Regions from separate parts of the Chromobacterium sp. Ag138 genome, predicted to be linked through region 2. Evidence: predicted binding sites of a transcription regulator. Region 2 holds the regulator's gene; each other region holds the start of a gene.
What was found. The regulator sigma-54, encoded in region 2, starts transcription at its own class of promoters, with help from an activator protein. The targets are predictions, from matches to a motif close to CTGGCACGCTTCATGCTT.
Positions count from the first base shown of each region.

Region 1 (9,586 bases), 290 kb from region 2:
CTTGTAGATGGTGGCCGCCTGGGCGGCCCCGCAGGCCAGCAGCAGGCAGAGTGCGAATGTCTTCATCTTCCGGATACAGGGTGGGGATCGCCCTTGCATGATAAGCAAATCGAGCCGCCGCGTCATTTATGCGAGAGCAAGAAAAACGGCAGCCCGGAGGCTGCCGTCGTTCGAGAGGGCGTGGCGCTTACAGCGAGTAGTACATCGCGAATTCCACCGGGTGGGTGGTCATGCGGGCCAGGTTGACTTCTTGCATCTTCAGCTCGATGTAGGCGTCGATCCACTCGTTGGAGAACACGCCGCCGCGGGTCAGGAACTCGCGGTCCTTGTCCAGCGCGGACAGCGCTTCGTCCAGGCTGGCGCACACGGTCGGGATCAGCTTGTCTTCTTCCGGCGGCAGGTCGTACAGATTCTTGTCCGCGGCGTCGCCCGGGTGAATCTTGTTCTGGATGCCGTCCAGGCCGGCCATCAGCAGCGCGGAGAAGCACAGGTACGGGTTGGCCAGCGGATCCGGGAAGCGCGCTTCGATGCGGCGGCCCTTGGGGCTGGCCACGTGCGGGATGCGGATCGAGGCGGAGCGGTTCTTGGCCGAGTAGGCCAGCTTCACCGGCGCTTCGTAGTGCGGCACCAGGCGCTTGTAGGAGTTGGTGCCCGGGTTGGTGATCGCGTTCAGCGCCTTGGCGTGCTTGATGATGCCGCCGATGTAGTACAGCGCGGTGTCGGACAGGCCGGCGTAGCCTTCGCCGGCGAACAGGTTCTTGCCGTCTTTCCAGATGGACTGGTGGACGTGCATGCCGGAGCCGTTGTCGCCGACGATGGGCTTGGGCATGAAGGTGGCGGTCTTGCCGTAGCTGTGGGCGACGTTGTGCACCACGTACTTCAGGATCTGGGTCCAGTCGGCGCGCTGGGTCAGCGTGCTGAACTTGGTGCCGATCTCGTTCTGGCCGGCGGTGGCCACTTCGTGGTGGTGCACTTCGACCGGCACGCCCAGCTCTTCCAGCAGCAGCACCATCGCGGAGCGGATGTCCTGCGAGGAGTCCACCGGCGGCACCGGGAAATAGCCGCCCTTGATGCCCGGACGGTGGCCCATGTTGCCGCCTTCGAATTCCTCGGCGGACGCCCATGCGGCTTCCTCGGCCTTGATCTTGACGAAGCAGCCGGACATGTCGGCGCCCCAGGTGATGCTGTCGAAGATGAAGAATTCCGGCTCCGGGCCGAAGTAGGCGGTGTCGCCGTGGCCGGATGCCTTCAGGTAGGCTTCGGCGCGCTTGGCGATGGAGCGCGGGTCGCGGTCGTAGCCCTTGCCGTCGGCCGGATCGATCACGTCACAGTGCATGAACACGGTCGGCTCGTCGAAGAACGGGTCGAGGCGGGCGGTGGCCGGATCGGCCATCAGCAGCATGTCGGAAGCCTGGATGCCTTTCCAGCCGGCGATGGAGGAGCCGTCGAAGGCGTGGCCGCGCTCGAACCACTCGTCGGCGTCTTCCAGCAGCACATGCGCCGGGATGGAGACGTGCTGTTCTTTGCCGCGGGTGTCGGTGAAGCGCAGATCGACAAATTTGACGTCGTTTTCTTGGATCAGTTTGACTACGTCGGCTACTGCCATGTTTTATCTCCTGGAAGGCAACGTGCACCCAAGGGCAAGTGCGTGAAAATTTTGGTACGTCCCCAGTAAGCAGGAAGCGTGCCAGCCTCTGAAACGCTGCTGCTGCATTGTGTCATAGCCGCTTTGGCTTATCCAGCCGGCTGGAATGACTGGACTTGAACCAATCTGGTGCCTGGGCTTGGGCGGTGCACCGATATGGTGCCATTTGCCAGCCATGCCGGGCGGGTCGATAATCGCCAACATAAGCCCGGAGTGTTGCAGGAGGAAAACAGATGAGCAGAATGAGCCAGATTCTGGAGGCCGCGCACCAGCGCGCCGAACAGTTGGGCCTGTCCTACAGCGGAGCCGTGCTGCCCGACGAGGCCTATGAGTTGATGCAAGGCCTGCCCAAGGCGGTGCTGCTGGATGTGCGCAGCCACGCCGAGTGGCAATTCGTCGGCACCGTGCCCGGCGCGGTGAACATCGAATGGCGCAGCTATCCCGGCATGGAGCCGAATCCCAATTTTCTGGCCCAGCTGACCCATCAGGTCGACCCGGAGGCGGTGCTGCTGGTGATCTGCCGTTCCGGCGCCCGTTCCGACCAGGTGGCGCGGCTGGCGGCGGACAACGGCTACAGCGAGGTGTACAACGTGCTGGAGGGCTTCGAGGGCGACCGCGACGGCGACGGCCACCGCAACTCGGTCGGCGGCTGGCGCTGGCGCGGCCTGCCTTGGGTGCAGGGCTGATTGTTCCCTTGTCCGAGGCGGTTGAAGTTTGCGGCGTTAAGCGGCAAAGTGTGGGGTGAACCCGCAGCTTCGATCTGCCGACCAAGCCACGGCGCGCCGCGCAGCGCGTTCCCGATGGACGCGTGCCCGGTTTCAGGGCGCGCCGGGTGACGGTGTCGGCAGGCCTTTGGCCGCTCAAAACATATCGCATTATTGGAAAGCCGGACATGACCGACCGTTACGCCGTAATCGGCAACCCGATCTCCCACAGCCAGTCGCCGTTCATCCACGAGGAGTTCGCCCGCGCCACCGGGGAGGACATCAGCTATGAGCGCCTGTTCGCCGACATCGGCCGCTTCAACGAGGTGGTGGGCGAATTCGTGGCCAAGGGCGGCAAGGGGCTGAACATCACGCTGCCGTTCAAGGGCGACGCCTTCCGCTACGCGTCCGAGCTGACCGAGCGCGCGCGCGCGGCCGAGGCGGTGAACACGCTGGCCTTCCGCGACGGCAAGGTCTACGGCGACAACACCGACGGCGTCGGCCTGGTGCGCGACATCGTGGAAAACCTGGATTACCCGATCGCCGGGCGGCGCGTGCTGATCCTGGGCGCCGGCGGCGCGGTGCGCGGCGTGCTGGAGCCGATTCTGAAGCAGAAGCCCGCCAGCCTGACCATCGTCAACCGCACCGTGATCAAGGCCGAGGCGCTGGCTCATCACTTCGCCCGCTACGGCAAGGTGGAGGCGGTCGGCTACGCCGCGCTGGAAGGCCGCAGCTTCGACATCGTCATCAACGCCACGTCCACCAGCCTGAACAACGAGATGCCGCCGCTGCCGCACGGCGTGTTCACGCCGCGCACGCTGGCTTACGACATGGTGTACAGCGCCGGCCTGACGCCTTTCCTGCAGCGCGCGCAGGGCGAGAACGCCGGCATGCTGGCCGACGGCCTGGGCATGCTGGTGGAGCAGGCGGCCGAGTCGTTCTCCATCTGGCGCGGCGTGCAGCCGGAGACGCGCAAGGTGACCAATATGCTGAGGGAAGTGCTGGCCTGAGCATGACGCGCATCCTGTTCAAGATCCTGGCGGCCCTGGTGGCCGCCTTTCTGCTGTATAACCTGTGGGTGCTCGGCCACATCGTCTACTGGCGCGACCACAATCCCGGCGCCAGTTCCTTCATGAACGAGCAGCTGGCCAGGCTGCAGCAGGACGACCCCGAGGCCGAGCTGCGCCACAAGTGGGTGCCGTACGACAAGATATCGCCGAATCTGAAACGGGCGTTGATCGCCTCCGAGGACGCCAAGTTCGTCGACCACGAGGGCTTCGACTGGGACGGCATCGAGGCGGCGTTCGAGAAGAATCTGCAGAAGGGCAAGATCGTCGCCGGCGGCTCCACCATCAGCCAGCAGCTGGCCAAGAACCTGTTCCTGTCCAGCGGCAAGACGCCGTGGCGCAAGCTGGAGGAGGCGCTGATCACGGTGATGCTGGAGTCGGTGCTGGACAAGCGCCGCATCTACGAGATCTACCTGAACGTGATCGAGTGGGGCAACGGCGTGTTCGGCGCCGAGGCCGCCTCGCGCTATTACTTCCGCACCGGCGCCTCGCGCCTGTCGTCGTCCCAGGCCGCCAAGCTGGCCGCGATGGTGCCCAATCCGCGCTATTACGACGAGCACCGCGGCGCGCCCGGCCTGGCGCGCAAGACCCGCATCATCCAGCGCCGGATGAGCTACGTCGAGCTGCCCTGATCCCGCGGTTCCAGCCCGCCGCCATGTCCGCGGCGGCGGGTGGAAGCCGCTTGTGACGATATGTTACAATCGCGACTTTCTTTTTCGCGCGCCGCGGGCTCGCCGCGGCCAACGCAATGGACTTACCCAGTTATCCCTTAATCGAATCCCGTATCACTCTATAAAATCCCGCCTCACACCGTTGGCCCCCTTCGCGCGCCCTGTGGGTGGAAGGAGACGTGCATGACGGTTGCCTACAAGCAACAATCCGCCGATCGTCTGCAGGAAAGCCTGGGCCTGGTGCAGCGCTTGATCGAGCGCCAGCGCCAGCTTGAACATCTTGCTACGCGTCAGGACGCGGCCGAAGCTGCCGTCTATCCGCAGGCGCCGCAACACAATTTGCTGGAACTGGGACAGAAGCTGTCCCAACTGCACCCGGCCGACATCGCCCACGTGCTGGAAGCGCTGCCGCTGGAAGACCGGCTGCTGGCCTGGGATCTGACCGACCCCGCGCGCGACGGCACGGTGCTGCTGGAAGTGTCCGACGCGGTGCGCGAGTCGCTGATCGAGGTGATGGAGCCCGACGAGCTGGTGGCGGCGCTGGACGCGCTGGACGCCGACGAACTGGCCGAACTGGCGCCGGACCTGCCGCGCCAGGTGGTCTACGAGGCGATGGGCCGGCTGGATGAAGAGGAGCGCGGCCAGCTGCAGGCGGTGCTGTCCTACGACGACGACCGCGTCGGCGCGCTGATGGATTTCGAGCTGGTGAAGATACGCGCCGACGTCAGCTGCGAAGTGGTGCTGCGCTACCTGCGCCGCTTCGACGATCTGCCCGGCCAGACCGACAAGATCTTCGTCACCGACGAGGCCGGCCTGCTCAAGGGCGTGCTGTCGGTGCGCAAGCTCTTGGTGTCCGATCCGGACACGCTGGTGGCGGAGGCGATGGCCACCGAGGTGGTGAGCTTCCATCCCGACGAGCCGGCGCTGGACGCCGCCCAGGCCTTCGAGCGCTATGACCTGGTCAGCGCGCCGGTGGTGGACGAGCGCGGCGCGCTGCTGGGCCGGCTGACCGTGGACGCGATGGTGGACGTGATCCGCGAGGAATCCGATAGCGAAGTGCTGAACCTGGCGGGCCTGAAGGAAGAGGAAGACCTGTTCGCGCCGGTGATGGATTCGGTGAAGAACCGCTGGTCCTGGCTGGCGATCAATCTCTGCACCGCCTTTTTCGCTTCCCGCGTGATCGGCGCCTTCGAGCATTCCATCGCCCAGTTGGTGGCGCTGGCGGCCCTGATGCCCATCGTCGCCGGCATTGGCGGCAATTCCGGCAACCAGACCATCACCATGATCGTGCGCGCGCTGGCCATGGGCCAGATGCGGACCGGCCAGGCCGGCCGGCTGTGGCGCAAGGAGCTGGGCGTCAGCGTGATCAACGGCATGGTCTGGGGCGGCGTCATCGGCGCGGTGGCCTGGCTGCTGTACGGCAGCGTGTCGCTGGGCCTGGTGATGCTGGCGGCGATGACGCTGAACCTGATGCTGGCCGCCACCATGGGGGTGATGATCCCGACGCTGATGCAGAAGCTGGGCAAGGACCCGGCGCTGGGCTCCAGCGTTTTGATCACCGCCTGCACCGATTCCGGCGGCTTCCTGATTTTCCTGGGACTGGCCACCCTGTTCCTGCTGTAATAGAACCATGCCGACCATAGAACAGGCGCTGCGGCGCCACCCCCTGCCCAGGCTGGAGTCCCGGATGCTGCTGACGCACGCCTGGCCCGGCCTGACCCACGCCGCCATCATCGGCCATCCCGAGCGAGAACTGCCGGACGACGTCGCATCGGCCTTCGACGCGCTGGCCGCGCGCCGCCTGGCCGGCGAGCCGATGGCTTATCTGATCGGCGCGCGCGAATTCTACGGGCGGGATTTCCAGGTCAGCCCGGCGGTGCTGATTCCGCGGCCGGAAACCGAGCATCTGGTCGAGCTGGCGCTGGCCCGCGTCGACCGGACCGCGCCGGCGCGGGCGGTGGACCTGGGCACCGGCAGCGGCATCATCGCCGTCACGCTGGCGCTGGAGGCGCCGGGCTGGTCGGTGGGCGCGGTCGATGTCTCGGCCGACGCGCTGGCCGTCGCGCGGAGCAATGCCGACGCGCTGGGCGCCCGCGTCGATTTCCGGCTGGGCAGCTGGTTCGGCCCGCTGGGTGCCAACGCTCGCTTCGACCTGATCGTGTCCAACCCGCCGTACATCGAGCGCGACGATCATCATCTGGCCGAAGGCGACTTGCGCTTCGAGCCGCGCGGGGCGCTGACCGACGAGGCCGATGGCCTGGCCTGCCTGCGCGAGATCGCCGCCGGCGCGCCGGGGCGGCTGGCCGACGGCGGCTGGCTGATGGTCGAGCACGGCTACGACCAGGGCGAGGCGGTGAGGGCGCTGTTTTCCGCCGCGGGCTTGAGCCAGGTGGAAACCATCCGCGACCTGGCCGGCCAGGACCGCATCAGCGTCGGGCGCAAGGCGGTCTGAGCGATGGCCTGGCTTCGTCGATTCTGGCCGGCAATCCTGCTGGCGGTCTTGAGCGCGGCGCTGGCAGCCTGGCCGCAAGCCAACCGCCAGCTGTTTTTGTTCCTGCATCCGCTGCTGCACCATCTGCCGGCGCCGTTGTGGCGCTTTTTCAGCGTGTTCGGCGATTGGCCGACCGTGTTGGCGCTGATGCTGGCCATGTGCTGGCGCGAGCCGCGGCGCTTGCCGGCGCTAATTGCCGGCGGCGCGGCCGCCATCGCGCTGGCGGCGCTGCTGAAGGCCGGCTTCGCCGTGCCCAGGCCGCCGCAGGTATTGCCGCAGGGCATGGTGGATTTGCTGGACCGTTTGCCCGGCAACGGCTCTTTTCCATCCGGCCATGCGATGGCTTCGGCCGCGTTGGCCACCTTCGCCTGGCGCGGCATCGGTTGGGGCAGGGCGGCTGCATGGCTGCCGCTGGCCGCGCTGGTGATGCTGTCCAGGATCGCCATCGGCGTGCACTGGCCGCTGGATCTGACGGTGGGGGCGTTGCTGGGCTGGGGCGCGATGAGGCTGGCGCTGCGTTTCGCCTGGCCGGACGGCTGGCCGCGCGACATCGCCCGCACGGCGGAGCTGATCCTGCTGGTGCTGCTGGCCGGCGCGCTGGCCTGGCTGCTGGGGCAGCGCGCCGTTTTCGCCGAATACTGGCTGCGGGCGGCGATCGCGGGCGGGGTGGTGCTGGCCGGCTTCTGGCGCTTTGCCCGCCGCGGGCTTTGAGGGCAAACGAAAAAGCGGCCCGGGGGCCGCTTTTTCAGACAGGGCGATGAATCGCCGCTTGCCGATCAGTGGTGGTGGCCGTGTTCGCCGTGGGCGTGGCCGTGGCTGACTTCGTCAGCGGTGGCGGCGCGCACTTCCACGACCTTGGCGGAGAAGCGGATGCTCTGGCCGGCCAGCGGGTGGTTGGCGTCGACAACGGCCTTGCCGTCGGCGATGTCGGTGACGCGGAACAGCAGCAGTTCGCCGGTTTCCGGATCGTCAGCTTCGAATACCATGCCGACTTCGACGTCGGCCGGGAACACTTCCAGATCTTCCACGCGAATCAGCTCTTCTTCCGGGTCGCCGAACGCGTCGTCGGAGGTCAGCTTCACATCGACGGATTCGCCGACGTTCTTGCCTTCCAGCGCCTCTTCCACCAGCGGGAAGATGCCATCGTAGCCGCCGTGCAGGTAGCTGATCGGCTCTTCGGTCTTGTCGAGCAGGTTGTTGTCGACGTCGAACATCTCGTAGTGGATCGTGACGATGGTGTTTTTGGCGATTTGCATGAGTTGAATATCCGTGATGGATGGTAAAAAAACTTGACAGGGACGGTCCCGAGGGTGTTCCTTCCACCGCAAGATAGGACGCTCGCGCGTCCGCTGGCGTATTGTAAACCATAGACGGGCGGCTGAGCCCGTAAAAGCTGATGAATACCACAAACTTGCTGGGCGGCATGTCGCCCGAACAATTCCTCGCCGAATACTGGCATAAGAAACCGTTGCTAATCCGCGGCGCGCTGACCGATGTCGGCCCGCACGTCGACTTTTCGGCATTGTCCGAGCTGGCGCAGCGGGATGACGCCGAGTCGCGGCTGATCGAGTACAAGAAGGACAAGTGGCACCTGGAGCGCGGCCCGTTCCGCGCCTCGCGCTTCCGCCGGCTGGCCGACACCGACTGGACGCTGCTGGTGCAGGGCGTCAATCATCACCTGCCGCATATCGACGACATCCTGTGGCGCTTCAACTTCATCCCTTATGCCAGGCTGGATGACCTGATGATCAGCTATGCTCCGCCTGGCGGCACGGTGGGCCCGCATTTCGATGCCTACGACGTGTTCCTGCTGCAGGTGGGAGGCAAGAAGCGCTGGCAGATTTCGGCCCAGCACGACGACGACTTCATCGAGGACGCGCCGATCCGGGTGCTGAAGGACTTCCGCGCGGAGCAGGAGTTCGTGCTGGAGCACGGGGACATGCTGTATCTGCCGCCGCACTGCGCGCACTACGGCGTGGCGCTGGAGCCGGGCATGACCTACTCGATCGGTTTTCGCGCGCCGCCGGCGCAAGAGCTGGCGACGCAATTTCTGGTCTATCTGCAGGACCGCGTTTGCCTGGACGGGGTCTATGCCGATCCGGACCTCAAGCTGCAGGCCGATCCGGCGAGGATAGGCGACGAGATGATAGGGCAGGTGGCCGGCCTGCTGTCGCAGATCCGCTGGGACAAGGACACGGTCTGCGATTTTCTCGGCCATTACCTGACCGAGCCCAAGGCGCACGTGTTCTATGACGCGCCGGACGACGAGCTGGACGAAGACGCGTTCGCCGAGGCATTGGCCGAGCGGGGGCTGGAGCTGGACCGCAAGAGCCAGATCCTGTTCTGCGATGCCTGCGTCTACTGCAATGGCGAGAAAATGAATGTTTCCGGTGGTGATTTTGCCGATTGGCAACACTTCGGCAATCGCAGGAGGCTGCAGGCGGGCCGCTATTCCGCCGATATGATGGACGCGCTGTACGATGGTTACCTGTCAGGTTATTGGCATCTTTCGGCGGATGTAGCAGAATAACAACAGTTTTCTTGCTTGTATCGTTCAAGCAACGCGATGGAAGGCTGAATCCAGGGGGCAAACGCCCGTTTTAATGCCTGGGCGGACGCATGTCAGTCTGTGCTTGGCATTGTTGTTTTTTTAGATTTTTGCCCTCTATACAGCCATTTTTTTCGTGATACAATTTGCTCACTGATGGATTTTCAGTCGCCCGGCTTATTGTCGAGACCGTGCGATAACTGACGTCTTGTTCAACTTATCCTCAAAGGTAAAGAAAAAATGAAACAGTCGCTCCTCGTTGCTGCCCTGCTGGCCGTAGCCCTGTCCGCTTGCGGTAAAAAAGAAGCTCCGGCTGAAGCCTCCGCTCCGGCAGTTGAAGCGTCCGCTCCGGCCGCTTCCGCTCCGGCTGCTGAAGCTTCCGCTCCGGCCGCTTCCGCTCCGGCTGCTGACGCTTCCGCTCCGGCTGCTTCCGCTGCCAAGTAATTAGCGGCGAGCAACA
Region 1 covers NZ_JBUPWA010000001.1:1,912,261-1,921,846, reverse strand. The annotation lists gene ACY3GB_RS08705 (DUF4124 domain-containing protein) at 1-66, opposite strand, end outside; gene glnA (type I glutamate--ammonia ligase) at 188-1,606, opposite strand; gene ACY3GB_RS08695 (rhodanese-like domain-containing protein) at 1,879-2,331, shown strand; gene aroE (shikimate dehydrogenase) at 2,538-3,359, shown strand; gene mtgA (monofunctional biosynthetic peptidoglycan transglycosylase) at 3,362-4,048, shown strand; gene mgtE (magnesium transporter) at 4,271-5,710, shown strand; gene prmC (peptide chain release factor N(5)-glutamine methyltransferase) at 5,718-6,539, shown strand; gene ACY3GB_RS08670 (phosphatase PAP2 family protein) at 6,543-7,289, shown strand; gene ACY3GB_RS08665 (FKBP-type peptidyl-prolyl cis-trans isomerase) at 7,355-7,834, opposite strand; gene ACY3GB_RS08660 (ribosomal protein uL16 3-hydroxylase) at 7,975-9,108, shown strand.
Region 1: the regulator sigma-54 is predicted to act here: its motif matches at 1,674-1,691, upstream of glnA (type I glutamate--ammonia ligase).

Region 2 (9,586 bases):
GGCATGATCAAGCTGCTGCGCTCCCACCGCCTGTTCCCGGTGCTGCTGATCGGACTGACCGCGCTGCTGACGATATGGCTGGACCAGATTTCGCGCTGGGACAGCCGCCGCCGCGAACTCGATCCGGACAAGCCCGAGTACGTGGCGGAAAACATGATCGCCACCCGCTACGACAAGCAAGGCAAGCTGATGGACCGGCTGATCGCCACCCGCATGTGGCAGTATCCGGGCAAGCCCGACGCCTATTTCGAGAACCCCGACCTGTACCAGTACCAGCAGGGCGTGCTGCAATACCATGTGACCGGCGAGACCGGCCGCTACAACAACAAGAGCCAGCAGGCCTACTTCGACAAGAAAGTCGTTTTGATCAAACCCGCAGACAGCAAGCAGCCCGAAACCCGGCTGGTCAGCAGCGCGATGTTCGTCGATACCGGCAAGCGCTTCGCCAGCTCCAAGGCGCCGTCGGTGATCTACCAAGGCAACTCGGTCGCCAACTCCATCGGCTTCAGCTATCTGGAGTCGCAGGGCCTGCTCAATCTGTATTCCAAGACCAAGATCGTCTATGCCAAATAACTCTCGCATCCTGCTGGCCGGCTTGCTGCTGGCCGCCTCCGCGCTGGCTTACGCCGAACAGGCAGACAAAACCAAGCCCATCGAGATCACCAGCGACAACGGCTGCACCATGGAGCAGACCAAGGGCGTCTCCACCTGCACCGGCAACGTGGTGGTGATCCAGGGCACGCTGCGGCTGAACGCCGACAAGGTGGTCGCCACCCAGGACCAGCAAGGCAACCAGACGCTGCAGGCCACCGGCCGCATCGTCACCTTCCGCCAGAAGCTGGACAACAACAGCGGCTGGATCGAAGGCCAGTCCAGCAAACTGGACTACGACAGCGCCAAGCACTTCGCGGTGCTGACCGGCAACGCCCGCGTCAAGCGCAACGGCGACCTCGTGATCGGCAACGTGATCACCTACGACACCCAGAGCGAGGTCTACCAGGTGATGGGCGGCGGCGCCAACGCCGGCAAGGGCGGACGCACCACCGTGATCCTGCAGCCGAAGAACACCGCGTCGCAGCCGGCGGCCGCCAAGCCCGCCGCCGGAGCCGCCGCGCCATGAAGCACAGCATCCTCACCGTCACCAATCTGAAAAAACGCTTCAAGAAGCGCACCGTGGTCAAGGACGTGTCGCTCAGCATCGAGAGCGGCGAAGTCGTCGGCCTGCTCGGCCCCAACGGCGCCGGCAAGACCACCAGCTTCTACATGATCGTCGGCCTGATCGGCGCCGACGACGGCGACATCCGCCTCGACGACGCGTCCATCACCCACTACCCGATCCATCAGCGCGCCCAGCTCGGCCTCGGCTACCTGCCGCAGGAAGCGTCCATCTTCCGCCGCATGACGGTGGAAGAGAACATCGCCGCCATCCTGGAAATCTCCGGCCTCAAGGGCAAAGAGCTGGAAAAAGAGCTGGATCTGCTGCTGGACGACCTGAACATCGGCCATCTGCGCGACAGCAACGCGCTGTCGCTGTCCGGCGGCGAGCGCCGCCGGGTGGAGATCGCCCGCGTGCTGGCCACCCGCCCCCGCTTCATCCTGCTGGACGAGCCGTTCGCCGGCGTGGACCCGATCGCGGTGATCGACATCCAGAAGATCATCTCCTTCCTGAAGGAGCGCGGCATCGGCGTGCTGATCACCGACCACAACGTGCGCGAGACGCTGCGCATCTGCGACCGCGCCTACATCATCAGCGACGGCTCGGTGCTGGCCTCCGGCGAGCCGGAAGAACTGGTCAACAACGAGAGAGTGCGCGAGGTCTACCTCGGCGAGCACTTCCATCTGTAAACGATGAAACAGGCTCTTCAGCTCAAGGTATCCCAGCAGCTGACGCTGACGCCGCAGCTGCAGCAATCGATCAAGCTGCTGCAGCTGTCCACGCTGGATCTGCAGACGGAGGTGGAGCGCTTCCTGCTGGACAATCCGCTGCTGGAGCGCGGCGACGAGCCCCGCGACGGCGAAGCCGCTCCCGACGGCGCGGAACAGCAGGAAGGACCGGCCGAGTCCCAGGATGCCGACAGCCGCGACGACGGCGCCGGCGAACTGCTGGACTGGGGCGCCGGCAGCCGCAAGGGGGACGACAATGACTTCGACCCCATGCTCAACGTGCCCTGCCCGGTCAGCCTGCGCGAGCACCTGCTGACGCAGCTGGGCGAAATCGCCCTCTCCGACCGCGACCGCGCGGTGATGCGCCTGCTGATCGAGGAGCTGGACGACGACGGCTACCTGCCGCTGGAGCTGGACGAACTGGCCGGCAACCTGCCGCTGGAGCTGGAGCTGGAAGTCGACGAGCTGGCGGTGGGCCTCAGGTTGCTGCAGCAGTTCGACCCCGCCGGCGTCGGCGCGCGCTCGCTGGCCGAATCGCTGACGCTGCAGCTGCAGCGCCGGCCCGGCGGCGAGCCTGAGCACGCGCTGGCGCTGGCCATCGTCCGCGAGCATCTGGCCCTGCTCGGCGGCCGCGACTACGCCCGGCTGAAAAAGCTGCTGCGCTGCGACGACGCGGCGCTGCGCGGCGCGCAGGCGCTGATCGCCCGCCTCAACCCGCACCCGGCCACCGGTTTCGGCCACGGCGAAACCCATTACGTGATTCCCGACATCAGCGTGCGCAAGCTGCGCGGCCGCTGGGCGGCCGAGCTCAACCGCGCCGCGATGCCCCGCCTGCGCGTCAACCGGCTCTACGAGCGCATGCTGGCCGACCAGCGCGCCGGCGGCGAAATGTCGGGCCGGCTGCAGGAGGCCCGCTGGCTGGTCAAGAACATCCAGCAACGGTTTGACACCATACTCAAAGTGGCGGAAGCTATCGTTGAGCGCCAGCAATCGTTCTTTGAGCACGGCGAAGTGGCGATGCGCCCGCTGATCCTGCGGGACATCGCGGAAGAGCTGGGCCTGCACGAATCCACCGTTTCCCGATCCACCAGCCAGAAATACCTGCTTTGTTCGCGAGGCTTGTTCGAGCTCAAGTATTTCTTCGGCAGTTCGCTGGAAACTGAAAGCGGCGGAGAGTGCTCCGCCACCGCGATCAAGGCCCACATCCGCGGCATGATAGACGCCGAGGACCGCGCGAAGCCGCTGTCCGACAGCGCCATCGCCGACGCGCTGGCCAAGCAGGGAATACAGGTTGCCAGACGCACCGTAGCCAAGTATCGTGAAGCCATGCAGATTCCGGCGGTGAATCTGCGCAAGGCGCTGTAAGGGGCCTCAAGAATACAATGCCGCCCGGCAACCCGACCGGGTGGTCAACACCAGAAGGAGCTAGGGTATGAACCTCAAAGTAACTGGCCTGCACCTGGAAGTCACCCCGTCGCTGCGCGAATACATCGAGAACAAGCTCGAGCGCATTACCCGCCATGTCGACCACGTGATCGACATCTCCGTCACCCTGTCGGTGGACAAGCTGGTCCAGAAGGCTGAAGTCAATGTGCACCTGTCCGGCAAGGACATCCACATCGAAGCTTCCGAGGCCGACCTCTACGCCGCCATCGACGTCCTGATGGACAAGCTGGACCGCCAAGTCCTGAAGTACAAGGAAAAGCTGACCGAGCACCGCGCGGTGGGCTCGGGCGAAGCGTCTCAGGCCCAGGCCTCGCTGTAAGGCCGGACTGAAGACAACGGGAGCCTCACGGTTCCCGTTTTTCTTTGCGCTTGCCGGTTTTCAGTACTATCAAGGCAACGTAGAATTCACAGTTTCACCCCAAGAGCCGCATGCATACTCCAACATGACTCTCATCGGCAAGATCCTGACCCCGGACCATATCCTGCTGGATCTGGACGTCGCCAGCAAGAAGCGGGTGTTCGAACAAGTGGGACTGCTCGTGGAAAACACCCGCGGCATCGCCCGCAGCGAGGTTTTCGACAGCCTGTTCAGCCGTGAAAAACTGGGCTCCACCGGACTCGGCCAGGGCGTGGCCATTCCCCACGGCCGCGCGCGCGGCCTCAAGGAAGCCACCGGCGTGTTCATCCGCCTGAAGGCGCCCATTCCCTTCGACGCGCCGGACGGCAAGCCGGTGCAATGCCTGTTCGTGCTGCTGGTCCCCGAGCACGCCACCGACCTGCACCTGCAGGTGCTGTCGGAGCTGGCGCAACTGTTCTCCAGCCGCCAGATGCGCGAGCAGATGCTGGGTGCCTGCGCCCGCGACGAACTGTACAAGCTGCTTTGCGAATGGACGCCCCATGCCTAGCATCACCGTGCGCCGGCTGTATCAGGAAAACCAGCAGAAGCTGAATCTGACTTGGGTCGCCGGCACCGGCGGCTCCGACAACGTGATCGGCAACGACGACCAGCGCCCGACGCTGGCCCTGGTCGGCCACCTCAACTTCATCCACCCCAACCGGGTGCAGGTGCTCGGCCTCGCCGAGGTCGACTACCTGAACAAGCTGGAGCAGTCGGCGGCCAAAACCGCGCTGGACCAGCTGTTCCACAAGAGCATGTCGGTGGTGATGGTCACCAACAACCAGCCGGTGCCCCGGCTGCTGCGCGACTACTGCCACAGCCACAACGTGCCCCTGATGTGCAGCACGCTGGAAAGCCCGTACCTGATGGATGTGCTGCGGATCTATCTGGCCCGCGCGCTGGCGGTGTCCACCGTGCTGCACGGCGTGTTCCTCGACGTGTTCGAGATCGGCGTGCTGATCATGGGCGACTCCGCGATGGGAAAAAGCGAGCTGGCGCTGGAATTGATCTCGCGCGGCCACGGCATGGTGGCCGACGACGCCGTCGAGCTGTACCGCATCGGCCCGGACACGCTGGAAGGCCGCTGTCCGCCGCTGCTGCGCGACTTCTTGGAAGTGCGCGGCCTCGGCATCCTCAACATCCGCACCATCTTCGGCGAGACCGCGGTCCGCCCCAAGAAGGTGCTGAAGCTGATCATCCATCTGGTCAAAGCCAACGATCAGGCGATGCAGGCGCTGGACCGGCTGAACATCCAGTCGGAAACCCAGGACATCATCGGCGTCACCGTGCGCAAGGTGGTGCTGCCCGTGGCCGCCGGCCGCAACCTGGCGGTGCTGGTGGAGGCCGCCGTGCGCAACTACATCCTGCAGCTGCGCGGCATCGACAGCACCCGCGAATTCATCGAACGCCACACCAATTTCTTGCGAGATCAGGAAAATGCGCCTGATATTGATTAGCGGCCTGTCCGGCTCCGGCAAGTCGGTGGCGCTGCGCGCGCTGGAGGATTCCGGTTTCTACTGCGTGGACAATCTGCCCGCCACCATGCTGCCGGAAGCGATGGCGATGTACGCCGACTTCGGCTACAAGGACATCGCCATCAGCGTGGACACCCGCTCCGGCCCCACCCTGGGCGCGCTGCCCAAGGTGGTGGAGTCCCTGAAGTCCCAAGGCATGGATGTGCGGCTGCTGTTCCTGGAGGCCAAGCCGGAGACGCTGGTCAAGCGTTTTTCCGAAACCCGCCGCCGCCACCCCCTGTCCGACACCGGCATCACGGTGGAGGAAAGCATATTGCTGGAGCAGGAGATGCTGGCCGAGGTGCTGGAGCTGGGCACCCGCATCGATACCAGCGAGCTGTCCGCCAACGCCCTCAGAAGCTGGGTGCGCGAGCTGGTAGACGCCGACAGCAGCCAGCTGACGCTGATCTTCGAATCGTTCGGCTTCAAGCACGGCGTGCCGCAGGACGCCGATTTCGTCTTCGACGCCCGCTGCCTGCCCAATCCTTATTACGATCCGCAACTGCGCCCGTTCACCGGCTGCGACCAACCCATCATCGACTTCTTCGCCGGCCGCCAGGAAGTGGCCGAGATGATAGCCGACATCCAGGCGATGATCGCCAAGTGGCTGCCCTGCTACGGCAAGGAAAACCGCAGCTACCTGACGGTGGCCGTCGGCTGCACCGGCGGCCAGCACCGTTCGGTGTACATCATCGAGAACCTGGCGCGCGCCTTCCCCGACCGCCAGGTATTGGTCCGCCACCGCCAGCTGTACCGCGAACACTGACCCTCGGCGGGGCCCGCCGCCCTGCCTGTCCAGCCCGGCTGGAGAAAGAAGCCGATGCCCCGCAAGATCATCACCGTCGCCCTCACCGGTGCCTCCGGCCTGCCTTACGGCCTGCGCCTGATCGAGGCCCTGCTCGCCGCCGGCGCGCGGGTGTGGGTGCTGTACTCCCAAGCCGCCCAGGTGGTGGCCAAGCAGGAAATGCACCTGACCCTGCCCTCCCGCCCGGCCGAGATGAAAGCCTGGCTGCAGGCGCGCTATCCCGCCGGCGACGGCCAGCTGGAAGTGTACGGCCGCGAGGAATGGTTCGCGCCGGCCGCGTCCGGCTCCAATCCGCCGGACGCGATGGTGGTATGCCCATGCTCGATGGGCACGCTGGCCGCCATCCGCCACGGCATGAGCGATAACCTGATCGAACGCGCGGCCGACGTCTGCATCAAGGAGCAGCGCAAGCTGGTGCTGGTGCCGCGCGAGACGCCGCTGTCCGCCATCCACCTGGAAAACATGCTGGACCTGGCGCGCCTGGGGGTGGTGATCCTGCCCCCCGCTCCCGGCTTCTACACCCACCCCAAGAGCGTGGACGACATGGTGGACTTCGTCGTCTCCCGCATCCTCGATCAACTGGGCGTCGAGCAAACCTTGACGCCGCGCTGGGGAGAATGAGCATGGACGGCGGTCCGATCCTGAGCCTGGAGGCGCTGCGCCGGCTGGAGCAGGCCGCCGCCGGCCATGGACTGAACTTGATGCGCCGCGCCGCGCTGGCCGCCGCGGACTGGGTCACCCGCCATTGCCCGCCCGCGTCGCCTCTGCTGGTCTGCGCCGGCCCCGGCAACAACGGCGGCGACGCGCTGCACGCGGCGCTGGCGCTGCGCAAACGCGGCCATCCGCTGACCGTCCTGCAACCCGTCGCGCCGGCCAGCGACGAATGCCGCGCCGCGCGCCGGCAGGCGGAAAAAGCCGGCCTCGCCATCTTGGCCGAGTTGCCTGATGGTGCGCCGCCTCCGGCGCTGCTGATAGACGGCCTGTTCGGCATCGGCCTGTCCCGCCCGCTGGACCCGGCCTGGCACGACCTGATCCATCGGCTGAACCGCCTCGACTGCCGCAAGCTGGCGCTGGACTGCCCCAGCGGGCTGGACGCCTATACCGGGCAGCCGCAAGGCGCGGCCATTCGCGCCGACCACACCCTGACCTTCCTCTGCCACAAGCCGGGACTGTTCGGCGGCCACGGCGCCGACCTCGCCGGCCAGGTCGAGCTGGCGACGCTGGACTGCCCCGCCGGCCTGTATCCGGAGGCCGAAGGCGAGCTCAACCGCCCGCCGGCCGCGGCGCTCGCCCGCAACCGGGACAGCCACAAGGGCAGCTACGGCTCCGTGTCCGTCATCGGCGGCGCGCCCGGCATGCTGGGCGCGGCGCTGCTCGCCGGGCGCAGCGCGCTGGCAGGCGGCGCCGGCAAGGTCTATCTGTGCCCGCTGGACGATAGGCTGCCGGTCGATCCGGCCGCGCCGGAACTGATGGTGCGCCCGGCGGACGAAGCGGCGGACCTGCCCGTCGCCGACGTGCTGGCGGTCGGCCCCGGCCTGGGACAGCAGGAACTGGCGGAGCGGCTGCTGGAACTGGCCATCGCCCGCCCGGTTCCGCTGGTGCTGGATGCCGACGCGCTGAATCTGCTGGCGGTCCGCCGCGATCTGGCCGCCCGCGTCGCCGAACGCCGCGCCCCCACCGTGCTGACTCCCCACCCCGCCGAAGCCGCCAGGCTGCTGCGGCTGGGCGCCCATGAGATTCAGGCCGATCGCGTGACGCGCGCCCGCGAGCTGGCCGCGGGCCTCGACAGCGTCGTCGTGCTGAAAGGCGCCGGCAGCCTGATCGCGCGGCCGGACGGCTATTACCGCGTCAACGACAGCGGCGGCCCGGAGCTGGCCGCCGCCGGCCAGGGCGATGTGTTGACCGGCCTCATCGCCGCGCTGCTGGCCCAGGGCATGGACGCGTTCGGCGCCGCCTCGCTGGCGGTCCGGCTGCACGGACTGGCCGGCGACGGCTACCGCGCCGAAAACGGAGGACCGATCGGCCTCGCCGCCTCCGCCACCATTCCGCGCCTCAGCCGCGCTCTCAACCGCCTGCTGGCCGGGGGCTGAAGCGCTTTGCCGATGACGGCGGTTTGTGGTTAACATCAATCGGCAAGCCACCATACCGGAGAGCCGTATTGTCGTCCGTCCACAACCAGAAAAAAGCCTACGCCTTCGGCCTCGGCGCCGTGCTGGCCTGGTCCACCGTCGCCAGCGCCTTCAAGCTCAGCCTGCAGCACCTCAGTCCGATGCAACTGGTGCTGTACGCCAGCGCCGCCTCCCTGCTGTCGCTGCTGTCCATCCTGGCCTGGCAGCGCCGCCTGCCCGAGCTGGCCGCCGCCTTCCGCCGCCACTGGAAAAGCTCGCTGCTGTTCGGCGCGGTCAACCCCTTCATCTACTATCTGGTGCTGTTCCAGGCCTACTCGCTGCTGCCGGCCCAGGAAGCGCAGGCGATCAACTACACCTGGGCGCTGACGATGACCCTGCTGGCCGTGCCGCTGCTGAAACAGAAGCTGCGCGCCCGGGACGCCGCCGCCGCGCTGATCTGCTATCTGGGCGTGCTGGTGATCGGCACCCGGGGGCGCTTGCTCGAGCTGCACTTCTCCAACCAGCTGGGCGTGCTGCTGGCGCTCGCCTCGACGCTGCTGTGGGCCGGCTACTGGATCTTCAACACCCGCGACACGCGCGAGCCGGTGCTGGGCCTGACGCTGAATTTCGCCTGCAGCCTGCCGCTGAGCCTGGCCTGGTGCGCCTGGCACGGCCAACTGGCGCTCCCCGCCTGGCAAGGGCTGGCCGGCGCCGCCTATGTCGGCGCGCTGGAAATGGGCTTCACCTTCGTGCTGTGGCTGTCGGCGATGAAGCTGACGCGCAGCACCGCCAGCATCGCCAATCTGATCTTCCTGGCGCCGATGGCGTCGCTGCTGCTGATCCACCTGATCGTCGGCGAGGCCATCCTGCCGTCGACGCTGTTGGGCCTGGCGCTGATCCTGGGCGGGCTGCTGGCGCAGAAACTGCCTCTGCGCCGCGCGCAAACGCAGCCGCTGGCCGCACCGCCGTCCTGACCTGGGGCCCGCGCGCGGGCAAGGAGCCGTTCTCGATCCGGCATGGCAATTCCCTCGCCCTCTGCCTACGATTCATTCTGAGGGCACGGGTAAACAGGCACTATGAAAAGCATCAAGACAAGGTTAATGTTATGGCTGATGGCATGGATCACCACCATTCTGGGGACGACCGGACTGTATTTCTACATCCATGACTACAATATCGACCAGAATGACTTCCAGACCCAGCGCGCCGCCGTGCAGTCTCGGCTGTCCCTGTCCCTTCCGCACGGCATCTGGCAACTCGACGACGAGAATGTCCGTCTGGCGCTGGACAGCGAGCTGAGCTGGCCCTCGGTGATCGCCATCAACGTCAAGGGCGAGAGCGGCCTCAACCTCGGCCGCACCCGCGACGCCAACGGCAATCTGCGGGACATGCTGCCCAACGAGCAGCCCAAGGTCGACGACACCCTCAGCAT
Region 2 covers NZ_JBUPWA010000001.1:1,622,773-1,632,358, forward strand. The annotation lists gene ACY3GB_RS07205 (KdsC family phosphatase) at 1-7, shown strand, start outside; gene lptC (LPS export ABC transporter periplasmic protein LptC) at 4-573, shown strand; gene lptA (lipopolysaccharide transport periplasmic protein LptA) at 563-1,120, shown strand; gene lptB (LPS export ABC transporter ATP-binding protein) at 1,117-1,845, shown strand; gene ACY3GB_RS07225 (RNA polymerase factor sigma-54) at 1,849-3,249, shown strand; gene hpf (ribosome hibernation-promoting factor, HPF/YfiA family) at 3,317-3,649, shown strand; gene ptsN (PTS IIA-like nitrogen regulatory protein PtsN) at 3,774-4,235, shown strand; gene hprK (HPr(Ser) kinase/phosphatase) at 4,228-5,184, shown strand; gene rapZ (RNase adapter RapZ) at 5,165-6,007, shown strand; gene ACY3GB_RS07250 (flavin prenyltransferase UbiX) at 6,062-6,667, shown strand; gene ACY3GB_RS07255 (NAD(P)H-hydrate dehydratase) at 6,670-8,136, shown strand; gene ACY3GB_RS07260 (DMT family transporter) at 8,205-9,128, shown strand; gene ACY3GB_RS07265 (sensor histidine kinase) at 9,267-9,586, shown strand, end outside.

Region 3 (9,586 bases), 550 kb from region 2:
CTGCGGCGAGAGTCCGGTCTGGACTGGGGGCGTTTGTTGGGCTTGGGCCTGGTGATGCCGGGGCCGTTCGGCGTGGAGGGCATGACCTCGGTGGGGGCGACCACGTTGCCGGGATGGGAAGGCGTGGACGCGGCGGCGCTGGAACGGGCGCTGGGCCTGCCGGTGCTGCTGGAGAAGGACGCCACCGCCGCGGCGATAGGCGAGCGGCTGTACGGAATGGCCAGCGAGCTGCGCAATTTCGTTTACCTGTTCGTCGGCGCCGGGCTGGGGGCCGGCCTGTTTCTGGATGGCCGGTTGTACACCGGCGGCAGGCGCAACGCCGGCGAAGTGGGGCACATGATGGTGGTGCCGGAGGGGCGGCGCTGCGATTGCGGCAATCGCGGCTGCCTGGAGCGCTATGTGTCGCTGCAGGCGTTGTACGAGGAGCTGGGCATCGCCGGCAGCCCGCTGGCCACGCCGGAGCACTTGGCCGTTAGGGGGATGGACGCCGCCGGAGAGCGCTGGTTGGACGCGGCGGCCGGGCCGCTGCGGCAGGCGATCAATATCCTGGAATCCATGCTGGACATCGACGCGGTGGTGCTGGGCGGATTGCTGCCGCCAGTCTGGCAAGAGGCCTTGATGGCGCGGCTGCATCCCTTGCCGCTGTCGGTGCGCAGCAGCAGCGGAGAGCGCGTGCGGCAGGGCAGCGCCGGCCGCGACGTGGTGGCGCTGGGCGCGGCGGCCTTGCTGGTGTTCGACGAATTCAATCCGCAATACGAGGTGCTGCTGAAGGGCGGCCGGCGCTGAGCGCGAGGAATCAGACTGGAGGGCGACGATGGCGATGCGGTTCCTGTTCAATCATCTGGGTTTCGAGCGCAAGGCGGCCAAGCCGGTATTGCTGCAAGCGGAAGCCGGCGCGGCGGTGGATAGCGCGGCGGTGCTGGATTCCGACGGCAAGGTGGTGATGCGCGCGCCCTTGCGGGCGCAGGGCGGCGTGAGCGGCTGGGGCGACGATCGCTATTGGCGCGCCGATCTCGACCAACTGACTAAGCCCGGGCGCTACCAACTGTGGCTGGAAGGCACCGCGCCGCCGTTGGTGTCGGCGCCGTTCGAGGTGGCGGATGGCCTGTACGGTCCGGCGCTGTTGTCGGATCTGGTGTTTTATTTCAAATCGCAGCGTTGCAGCGGCCTGTACGATCAGGCCGACCGCGCGGCGCCGGAAGAGGGCGGCGATGCGCGGCGCGACGCGCACGGCGGGTGGTTCGACGCCTCGGGCGACTGCTCCAAGTACTTGAGCCATCTATCCTATGCCAATTATCTGAACCCCCAGCAGACGCCGCTGCTGGTGTGGAGCCTGACTCAGACGCGGCAAGCCTTGCCACGGCAGGGCAAGTGGTTCGACGAACGGCTGGCGGACGAGGCGCTGCACGGCGCCGATTTCCTGCTGCGGATGCAGCACGAGTCGGGTTTCTTCTACCAGACCCTGTTCGACGGCTGGAGCAAGGACGAGGACAGACGCAGCCTGTGCGCCTATTCCACCCAGCAGGGTGTTCGGTCTTCGGCTTTCCAGGCGGGCTGGCGCCAGGGCGGCGGCATGGCGGTGGCGGCGCTGGCGGCGGCGTCGACGCTGCCGCGCGGCGGCGAAAACGAGCGGGCCGCATATCTGGCGGCCGCGCGGCAGGGGTTCGCCCATCTGCGGGAGCATGGCCGCGATTATCTGCCGGACGGTGAGGAAAATCTGATCGACGACTACTGCGCGCTGCTGGCCGCCTGCGAACTGTACGCGGCCTGCGGCGACCGCGATTACGCCGATGCGGCGGCGGAGCGCGCGGCGGGCTTGCTGGCCCGGCAGCACCGTGACGGCTGGTTCTGGCTGGACGGCCGACAAAGCCGCAGCTTCTGCCACGCGTCCGACGCCGGCCTGCCTTATATGGCGCTGGCGCGCTATCTGGACGCGCTGCCCGACGGGCGTTGCGCCGAGTCCGCCGAGCGGGGATGGAAGCTGGGGCTGCAAGGCGAGCTTGACCGCAGCGCGGCGGGCAACCCTTTCGGTTATCCGCGGCAATGGGTGAGGCAGGCCGGCGAGATCGAAGGCGCGCGTTTTTTCATGCCGCAGCGCAATGCCAGCGGCTATTGGTGGCAGGGCGAGAACGCGCGGCTGGGCTCGCTGGCGGCCGCGGCCTGGCGCGGCGCCGCGCGCTGGCCCGAACTGGCCGGCAGCCTGGATGCCTACGCGCAGTCGGCTGTGGACTGGGTTTTGGGCCGCAACCCTTTCGATATGTGCATGTGGCAGGGGCATGGGCGAAACAACCCGCGTTACGAGCCGGGCTACTACAACGCGCCGGGCGGAGTCTGCAACGGCGTCACCGCCGAGCCGGGAAGGAGCGACGGCATCGCCTTTCTGTTGCCGGAGGAAACCGACATCAGCCAGTCATGGCGCTGGAGCGAGCAGTGGCTGCCGCATGGCGCCTGGCTGATGCTGGCTTTGGCGCGGCGGCAGGCGGTAGGCGGGGAGTAGGGCTATTGACATCAATCAAATTTTTTGCTTGTTTTTTTGATATCAATGTCATTTTTTCTTGGTTTGCTTCACGATAGACGGCGCGGCGAGGAGGCCACTGGCATCGATCGCCGCGATGACAACAGGAAAGGAACCGTGATGAAGTCCAAGATACTGCTTGCCCTGGCGGCAGGCGCGGCTTTGGCAGGAGCCAGTCCCTCCGTTCTGGCCGATTCGAATCAGGATTGCGATACGCGCTTCGCGATCATAGGACCGGGGTTCAACCAGTTGAACACCAACGCCACCATCAACTACATCGGCGCGGTGTCGCCCAACCGGCTGTTGATCGCAGGCAACGTCAACGGCTACAAGGTCACTGGTTACATGGACTTGGTGGGTTTCACCGCCAGCGGATCCTGGGGCGACGAGGCGGGCGCGGCGGGCAGCGGCGGCGGCATCACTTCGATCGAAGTGCGAGACAAGGTGATGATCGTGTCCGGACAGGTCAGGCAAGGCGGGCCGTGGGGGCCCATCGGCTACCGGACTTCCCAGATCCAGTTCTCGGGCGACGTGTCGTTCTCCGGAGGCAGCGCCGGCAGTTCCGGCATCTCCAAGATCAATTACATCATTCCCTGGCCGTCCAATGTGACGAATCCCAACAAGGGCCTGCTTCTTGGCGGGACCGTGTTCGACAATCGCGGCCTGCCCAGCGGCAGCTTCCACTCGCCGAGCGCCATGTTGTGCAAGCCGGGTGCGGCCAAGAAATAAGGCGCGGCGCGGACGCAAAAAAACGGCGGGGATTCCCGCCGTTTTTCATTTCAGGCTCAACCTTACTGCGCGTTGCTGCGCGGACCGCGGTTGCCTTGATAGCCGCCTTCGCGGCGCTGGCCTTGGTAACCGCCTTCGCGGCGATTGCCTTGATAGCCGCCACGATTGCCGCCATTGCCGCGACGATCGCCGTAACCACCCGGCTTGCCGTTGCGGCGCGGGCCGCCTTTGGACGGGCGACGGGTCGGCTCCATGCCTTCGATCACGCCTTCGGTGATGGAACGCTTCAGGTATTGCTCGATGCGGCGCACTTTGTGCGACTCTTTCGCTTCCGCCAGGGTGATGGCAGTGCCGTCGCGGCCGGCGCGGCCGGTACGGCCGATGCGGTGCACGTAGTCTTCAGCTTGCTTCGGCAGGTCGAAGTTCACCACGTGGGTGATGGTCGGCACGTCGATGCCGCGAGCGGCCACGTCGGTGGCAACCAATACCTTGATGCGGCCGCGGCGCAGGTCGTTCAGGGTGCGATTGCGCCAGCTTTGCGGCATGTCGCCGTGCAGGCAGGCGGCGGAATAGCCCTGGTCGGACAGCTTGTCGGCCAGCTCTTCGGTGTACGCCTTGGTGGCGGAGAAGATCACGCACTGGTCGAAGCCGGATTCCTTCAGGATGTGATCCAGCAGGCGATGCTTGTGGTTCAGGTCGTCCGCGTACAGCAGGTGTTCTTCGATGGTGCCGCCCGAGGTTTCGGTGCGGGCGATTTCGATGCGCTGCGGATCGCGGGTCATTTTTTCAGCCATGCGGCCGACGATGCCGTCCAGCGTGGCGGAGAACAGCACGGTCTGGCGCGATTCCGGCGTAGCCTTGACGATGGCTTCGATGTCGTCGATGAAGCCCATGTCCAGCATGCGGTCGGCTTCGTCCAGCACCAGCATTTCCAGGCGGGAGAAGTCGATGCGGCCAGAGCGCATGTGGTCCATCAGTCGGCCCGGCGTGGCCACGATCAGATCGATCGGGCGGGACAGGGCGCGAATCTGGAAGCCGAAGGAGGAGCCGCCCACCAGGCAGGCGGTCTTCATCCAGCGCAGGTCCTTGCCGTATTCCAGAGCGTTCTTTTCAACTTGCTGCGCCAGTTCGCGGGTCGGGGTCAGCACCAGCACGCGCGGGCCTTGGCCCTTGCCGGTGGAGCGTTCCGACAGCTTGGTCAGCGCCGGCAGCAGGAAAGCGGCGGTCTTGCCGCTGCCGGTTTGAGCGGAAACCAGCAGGTCGCGGCCAGCGATGGCGGCCGGGACGGCTTCAGCTTGAACCGAGGTCGGGGAGGTGTAGCCGGCAGCTTCCAGAGCGCGCAGGATGGTCGGGGCGATGCCCAGATCGGAAAAGTTCATGTATATCCTTTCAGGCCGGATGATGCCGGCGTCACTTATAGCCAGATTTCGTGGCGGTTATACGGCGCCTTTGGGCCGCAAATCATCGGCACTAACCTGGCAAGCGGCGAACAGCGGTCCAGTCGAAAGCGACATTATTGCTTGGACGAAGCCTGGAAAGGGTCAGGGACGATGAAAACACACTCGGGCAGAGGCGTGGTGTGGGTTTGCCCGGTGAAATTACAAGAGGCCGGACTGTACATTAATTACGGCCTCAAGGCAACTGTTTTCTGAAAAATGGCTGGATAAGTATTTGATTGTTTGTGTCTTGATTTGGACTGTCCGCAAAAATAGCCAGCGATCGATTCGCGGCGGCGGCGGCGGGGCTGGCGAAGCCATCCCTGCTCGCTACACTGCACTATAAGGCAGAGGGCTGGGGGCGGGCGGATGCGGATGGGGTGGAAGTTGGCGGTGTGGCTGTCGAGGAAGGCCGCCGGGGCGGGTGCCGCGCCGGTGTATGCGCTGGCGGTGCTGGCGTGCGCGCTGCCGGCGCTGCTCTTGCCGTGGTGGCTGGGGCGGGCGGACTTTGATCCGCCCGACTGGCGAGGATGGGCGCTCGGCGCGGAAGTGGGGGCGCTGGCCGCGCTGGCCGGCGCGATGGTCGCCGGCTGGCTGCGGCGCGGCGCGGGCGTGCGCAGCGCGAGCGACTGGGAAATACTGGAAGGCATACGCAACCAGGAGTTTTTCGTCCATTACCAGCCCATCGTCACCGCCGCGGGCGGAGAGTGCGTCGGCGCGGAAGTATTGGCGCGCTGGCGCCATCCGGTACAGGGCAATGTGAGGGCCGACCTGTTCATCCGGGAGGCGACCGAGGCCGGGTTGATCGTGCCGCTGACCCGCTACCTGCTTAAACGGGCGGCCGGCGAGTTGCGCCAGGTGGCCTTGCCGCCGGGTTTCATCGTCGGCGTCAATATCGCCGGCGAGCATCTTGCGATGCAGGAGCTGGCGGGCGATTGCCGCGAGATGCTGGAAATGCTGCGCGCCAAGCAGGCGGCGCTGGTGCTGGAGGTTTCGGAGCGGGCGCCATTGAGCGAGGCGTCCGGCGCGCAGGAGGTGATCCGAAGGCTCAAGCGGGAGGGCGTGAAGCTGGCGCTGGACGACTTCGGCTCCGGCTACGCCGACAAGGACTATTTGCGGCGCTGGGATTTTGATTATTTGAAGGTGGAAAAAGGCTTCGTCTCCGCATTGGGGCAGGACACGTTGCGCGGCAATGTGCTGGACGGCCTGTTGTTGTCGTCCCAGGAGTTGGGCGTGAGCGTGATCGTCAAGGGGGTGGAGACGTCGAGCCAGCAGAACTATCTGAAAGCGAATGGCTTCGAGTTGCTGCAGGGGTTTTATTTCGGCAAGCCGATGGCGCTGAACCATTTCCGGCAGTGGCTGTACTCCGGGGTCATCCAGGACCGGTCGCCGACGCGGCGAAAGGACGGCGGCCGATAGCGGCGGGGAGCGGGTTTTGTCGACGGGTTGGGGCATGGGGCCGCGTTTGCTACAATGCGGCCCTTTTTATTTCGAAGGAAGCAGTGGCATGGAATACGCCGTGCAACGCTACGCCGCCACTCGGCCCTGGGCCAAGCGAGTGGGGCAGCTGTATGCCCAGACGGTCCAGGCCGCCGAGGCGCGGGCGCAGATGAAGGATGTGATCAAGCGCGAGTTGGAGCGCGCGGCGCAAGTGTTCGAGATTCCGCAGGCCACCATCGTCTGCGAATTGGCGCTGGCCCAGGCCTGGGGCCACTTCGCGCGTCATGGGCGCGTGGTGTCCCATCTGGATGACGCGTTGGCGGCCGCCTTGGCCCACACCCGGCAACCGTCGAACCTGCCTGATACCCTGAATCTGCCCGCGGCAGCCTTCTTCCTGCATGTCCCGGGCGAGGGCGGAGCTTTCATCGCGCATCAGCCGGAGCGCCGCGCCTTGCTGTTGACCCTGGTGCGAATGGGCTTCGCGCCGGATGGCGTCAATTGGCTGCAGGCGGCGGATCAGGTCGAGCTGGCGCGGGTGGAGTACCCGGGCGAGCTGGCGCCGCAGTTGGAAAATGTGGCTGCCGATTGGCAGGGGCTGTTGTCCGCCGTGCTGAACGGTCTGGCGATGATGACCCAGCCCAAGCTGGAATTGGCCAAGGGTTGGGAGGCTTCCGCGCCGGCGGAGTGGGTGGCTGACGCCGCGCATCCCTCGTGCGTCAAGACCCGGCAGAAGGCGCGCAGCCGGTTGTTGAAGTCCGGTTTCGGCGAAGTGACCTTTTGCCGGGTGGCGGAGCTGGCCGACGGCGCCGAATATGCCAGCCAGGGTTATTGGCGCCGCCAATCCTTCGGCGCGGACAAGGCGCATTCGCGCCTGGTGTGGGTGGCGCCGCGTTGAGGACGGGCGCCTTGCGCCGAACGCGCTGATCTGAAGAGGCGAAACGCCCGGCGATGCCGGGCGTTTCTTTTTTTGACGCCGATTGCTTGGGCATCAGTACTCGTTGAGCAAGGTGCGGATCAGCTCGCGCATCTTGTCCATGTCGAATGGCTTCTGGCAGCAGGCGGCGATGCCGGCGTCTTCCAGGTCATCCTTGCCGATATTGTCGCTGTCGCTGGTTATCATCATCACCGGCGTGTCCGGCTGGAGGCCGCTGCCGCGGATGTGGCGGGCGAAGTTCAGCCCATCCATGCCCGGCATGTGGTAATCGGTGATGATGAGCTTGAACGCCTCCTGCTCCAGATACGGTATGGCCGCCTCGCTGCTGGCCGCCTCGCAGAAGTGCTCGAAGCCCAGCTTTTCCAGCACCTGCCGGATGTGATGGCGCGAAGTGCTGCTGTCGTCGACGATGAGCACGTTCATCAGCGCCATGTCGGAGTCGATTTCAGCGCCCAGGCTGGGGCAGTTCAGAAAACTCATCACCGACTGCATCGCCTGGTCGAACTCTTCCGGGGTGAACGGCTTGGGCAGGATGGCCAGGCTGCCGGCCTGGCGTATGGTTTCCAGTCTTTCCGGGTTGGTTTCGCTGGAGATCAGGATGAAGGGCAGGTCGTACAGGTCGGTGCTTTCGCGCAGCTCCCGCACCAGCTCCGCGCCCGTGATGTCGGGCAGATGGTAGGCGCTGATGATCAGGTTCGGCCGCCTTTGCCGGGCCTGCTCTATCAGCTCGCGGCCGGATGGGTGGATTTCTATCTGGGCGGCGCCCATCGCCTCCAGCGCCTTGGTGATGATTTGCGCCTGCACCTGCGAGGGTTCGGCCAATGAGATCAGCAGTTGTTCCAAAGCCAGCATCGCTCTGCTCCGACATTCTACTTATTTACATTATTGTCGGTTTGGCACGATTTGGATGGGCCGGCAAGCAAAATCCTCAAATAGCTTGATGCGGATGAGGGCGGCAAGTTTTGCCGCCGCCCGCGCCGCGGCGGACCCGCAAACTTGCCGCCTGCGGCCGAAACGGCGTGAAAACTTGGCTTTGCGCGGCTTTCAAGCACTGGCACACTTCGTGCTTTAGCGTAGGCCAGCGAGGAGATTGCCCAATGCTAGACAAGATTGCCCACTATTTCGATTTTCAGCAGCGCGCTCTGAATTTGCAGGCCTATCGCGCCGAAGTGATAGGCAGCAATATCGCCAACGCTGAAACGCCGTATTACAAGGCGGTGGATTTCGATTTCAAGTCCGCGCTGCAAGCCCAGGTGGACAAGCAGGGGCAACTGAAGCTGGCGCAGACCGACGCGCGCCACATCGCCAACCAGACCGGCGAAGGTTCCGGCACGCCGCTGCAGTACCGCAGCGCGGTGCAGCCCAGCCTGGACGGCAACACGGTGGACATGGATGTGGAGCGCGGCGCTTTCGCCGACAACGCCTTGCAGTATCAGACCACGCTGACCTTCCTCAACAAGAAGATCGGCGGGCTGAGCTCGGCGATCCAGGGCAGCGGCACGGGAGGCTGATTGAATGTCACTGTCCAATCTCTTCAATATTTCAGGTTCGGCGCTGTCGGCGCAATCGATGCGGCTCAACGTGGTGGCCAGCAATCTGGCCAACGCCGAAAGCGCCACCAGTTCCACCGGCCAGCCTTACAAGGGGCGCCACGTGGTGTTCACCGCGATTCCGGTGGACAACGCCCAGCCGCAAGTGGCCGGCGTGCGCGTGACATCGGTGGTGGAAGACCAGTCGCCGCCGAGGCTGAAGTACGAACCGGGCAATCCGCTGGCCGACGAGCGCGGCTATGTGACCATGCCCAACGTCAACGTGGTGGAGGAGATGGCCGACATGATCGCCGCCTCTCGCGCCTACCAGAACAACGTTGAAATGATGAACACCGCCAAGACGCTGCTGCAGAAGACGCTGCAGCTCGGTCAATAAACTAGCTAAAGGGTGACGGCCATGGCTACCGCAGCAACGAACGGCATCGGAAACGGATTCGATTACTCCAACGTGAACAGCGGCCAAGTACCGGCCGGCTCCATTCAGTCGACCAACAACGCCGGTGCGAAGTCCAGCAATTCGTCGGTGACCAGCGCGCAGGCGATGCAGAACAATTTCCTGACGCTGCTGACCGCGCAGCTGAACGCGCAGGATCCGCTGAATCCGATGGACAACAGCCAGATCACCAGCCAGATGGCCCAGATCAGCCAGGTGGCCGGCCTGCAGACCTTGAACCAGACCATGCAGCAGATGGTGTCGGCGCAGAGCGCCACTCAGTCGCTGATGGCTTCCAGCATGATAGGCAAGAATGTGATGGTGGCCGGCAATACGCTGACCGCGCCGGCCGCCGGCCAGACGACGCAGGCAGGCGTGCTGTTGAACGGGCCCGCCGCCTCGGTGCAGGTCAATGTGCTGGATCAGAACGGCAATCTGGTGGATACGGTGCCGCTGCAGAACCCGGGCAAGGGCCTGACAACCTTCAGCTGGGACGGCAAGGACGCCAACAACAACCAGTTGCCGGCCGGCGGCAGTTACACTTTCCAG
Region 3 covers NZ_JBUPWA010000001.1:1,075,315-1,084,900, reverse strand. The annotation lists gene ACY3GB_RS04485 (ROK family transcriptional regulator) at 1-786, shown strand, start outside; gene ACY3GB_RS04480 (glycoside hydrolase family 9 protein) at 815-2,497, shown strand; gene ACY3GB_RS04475 (hypothetical protein) at 2,636-3,244, shown strand; gene ACY3GB_RS04470 (DEAD/DEAH box helicase) at 3,307-4,623, opposite strand; gene ACY3GB_RS04465 (EAL domain-containing protein) at 5,056-6,099, shown strand; gene ACY3GB_RS04460 (hypothetical protein) at 6,188-7,015, shown strand; gene ACY3GB_RS04455 (response regulator) at 7,109-7,906, opposite strand; gene flgB (flagellar basal body rod protein FlgB) at 8,152-8,565, shown strand; gene flgC (flagellar basal body rod protein FlgC) at 8,570-8,980, shown strand; gene ACY3GB_RS04440 (flagellar hook assembly protein FlgD) at 9,002-9,586, shown strand, end outside.
Region 3: the regulator sigma-54 is predicted to act here: its motif matches at 8,106-8,123, upstream of flgB (flagellar basal body rod protein FlgB).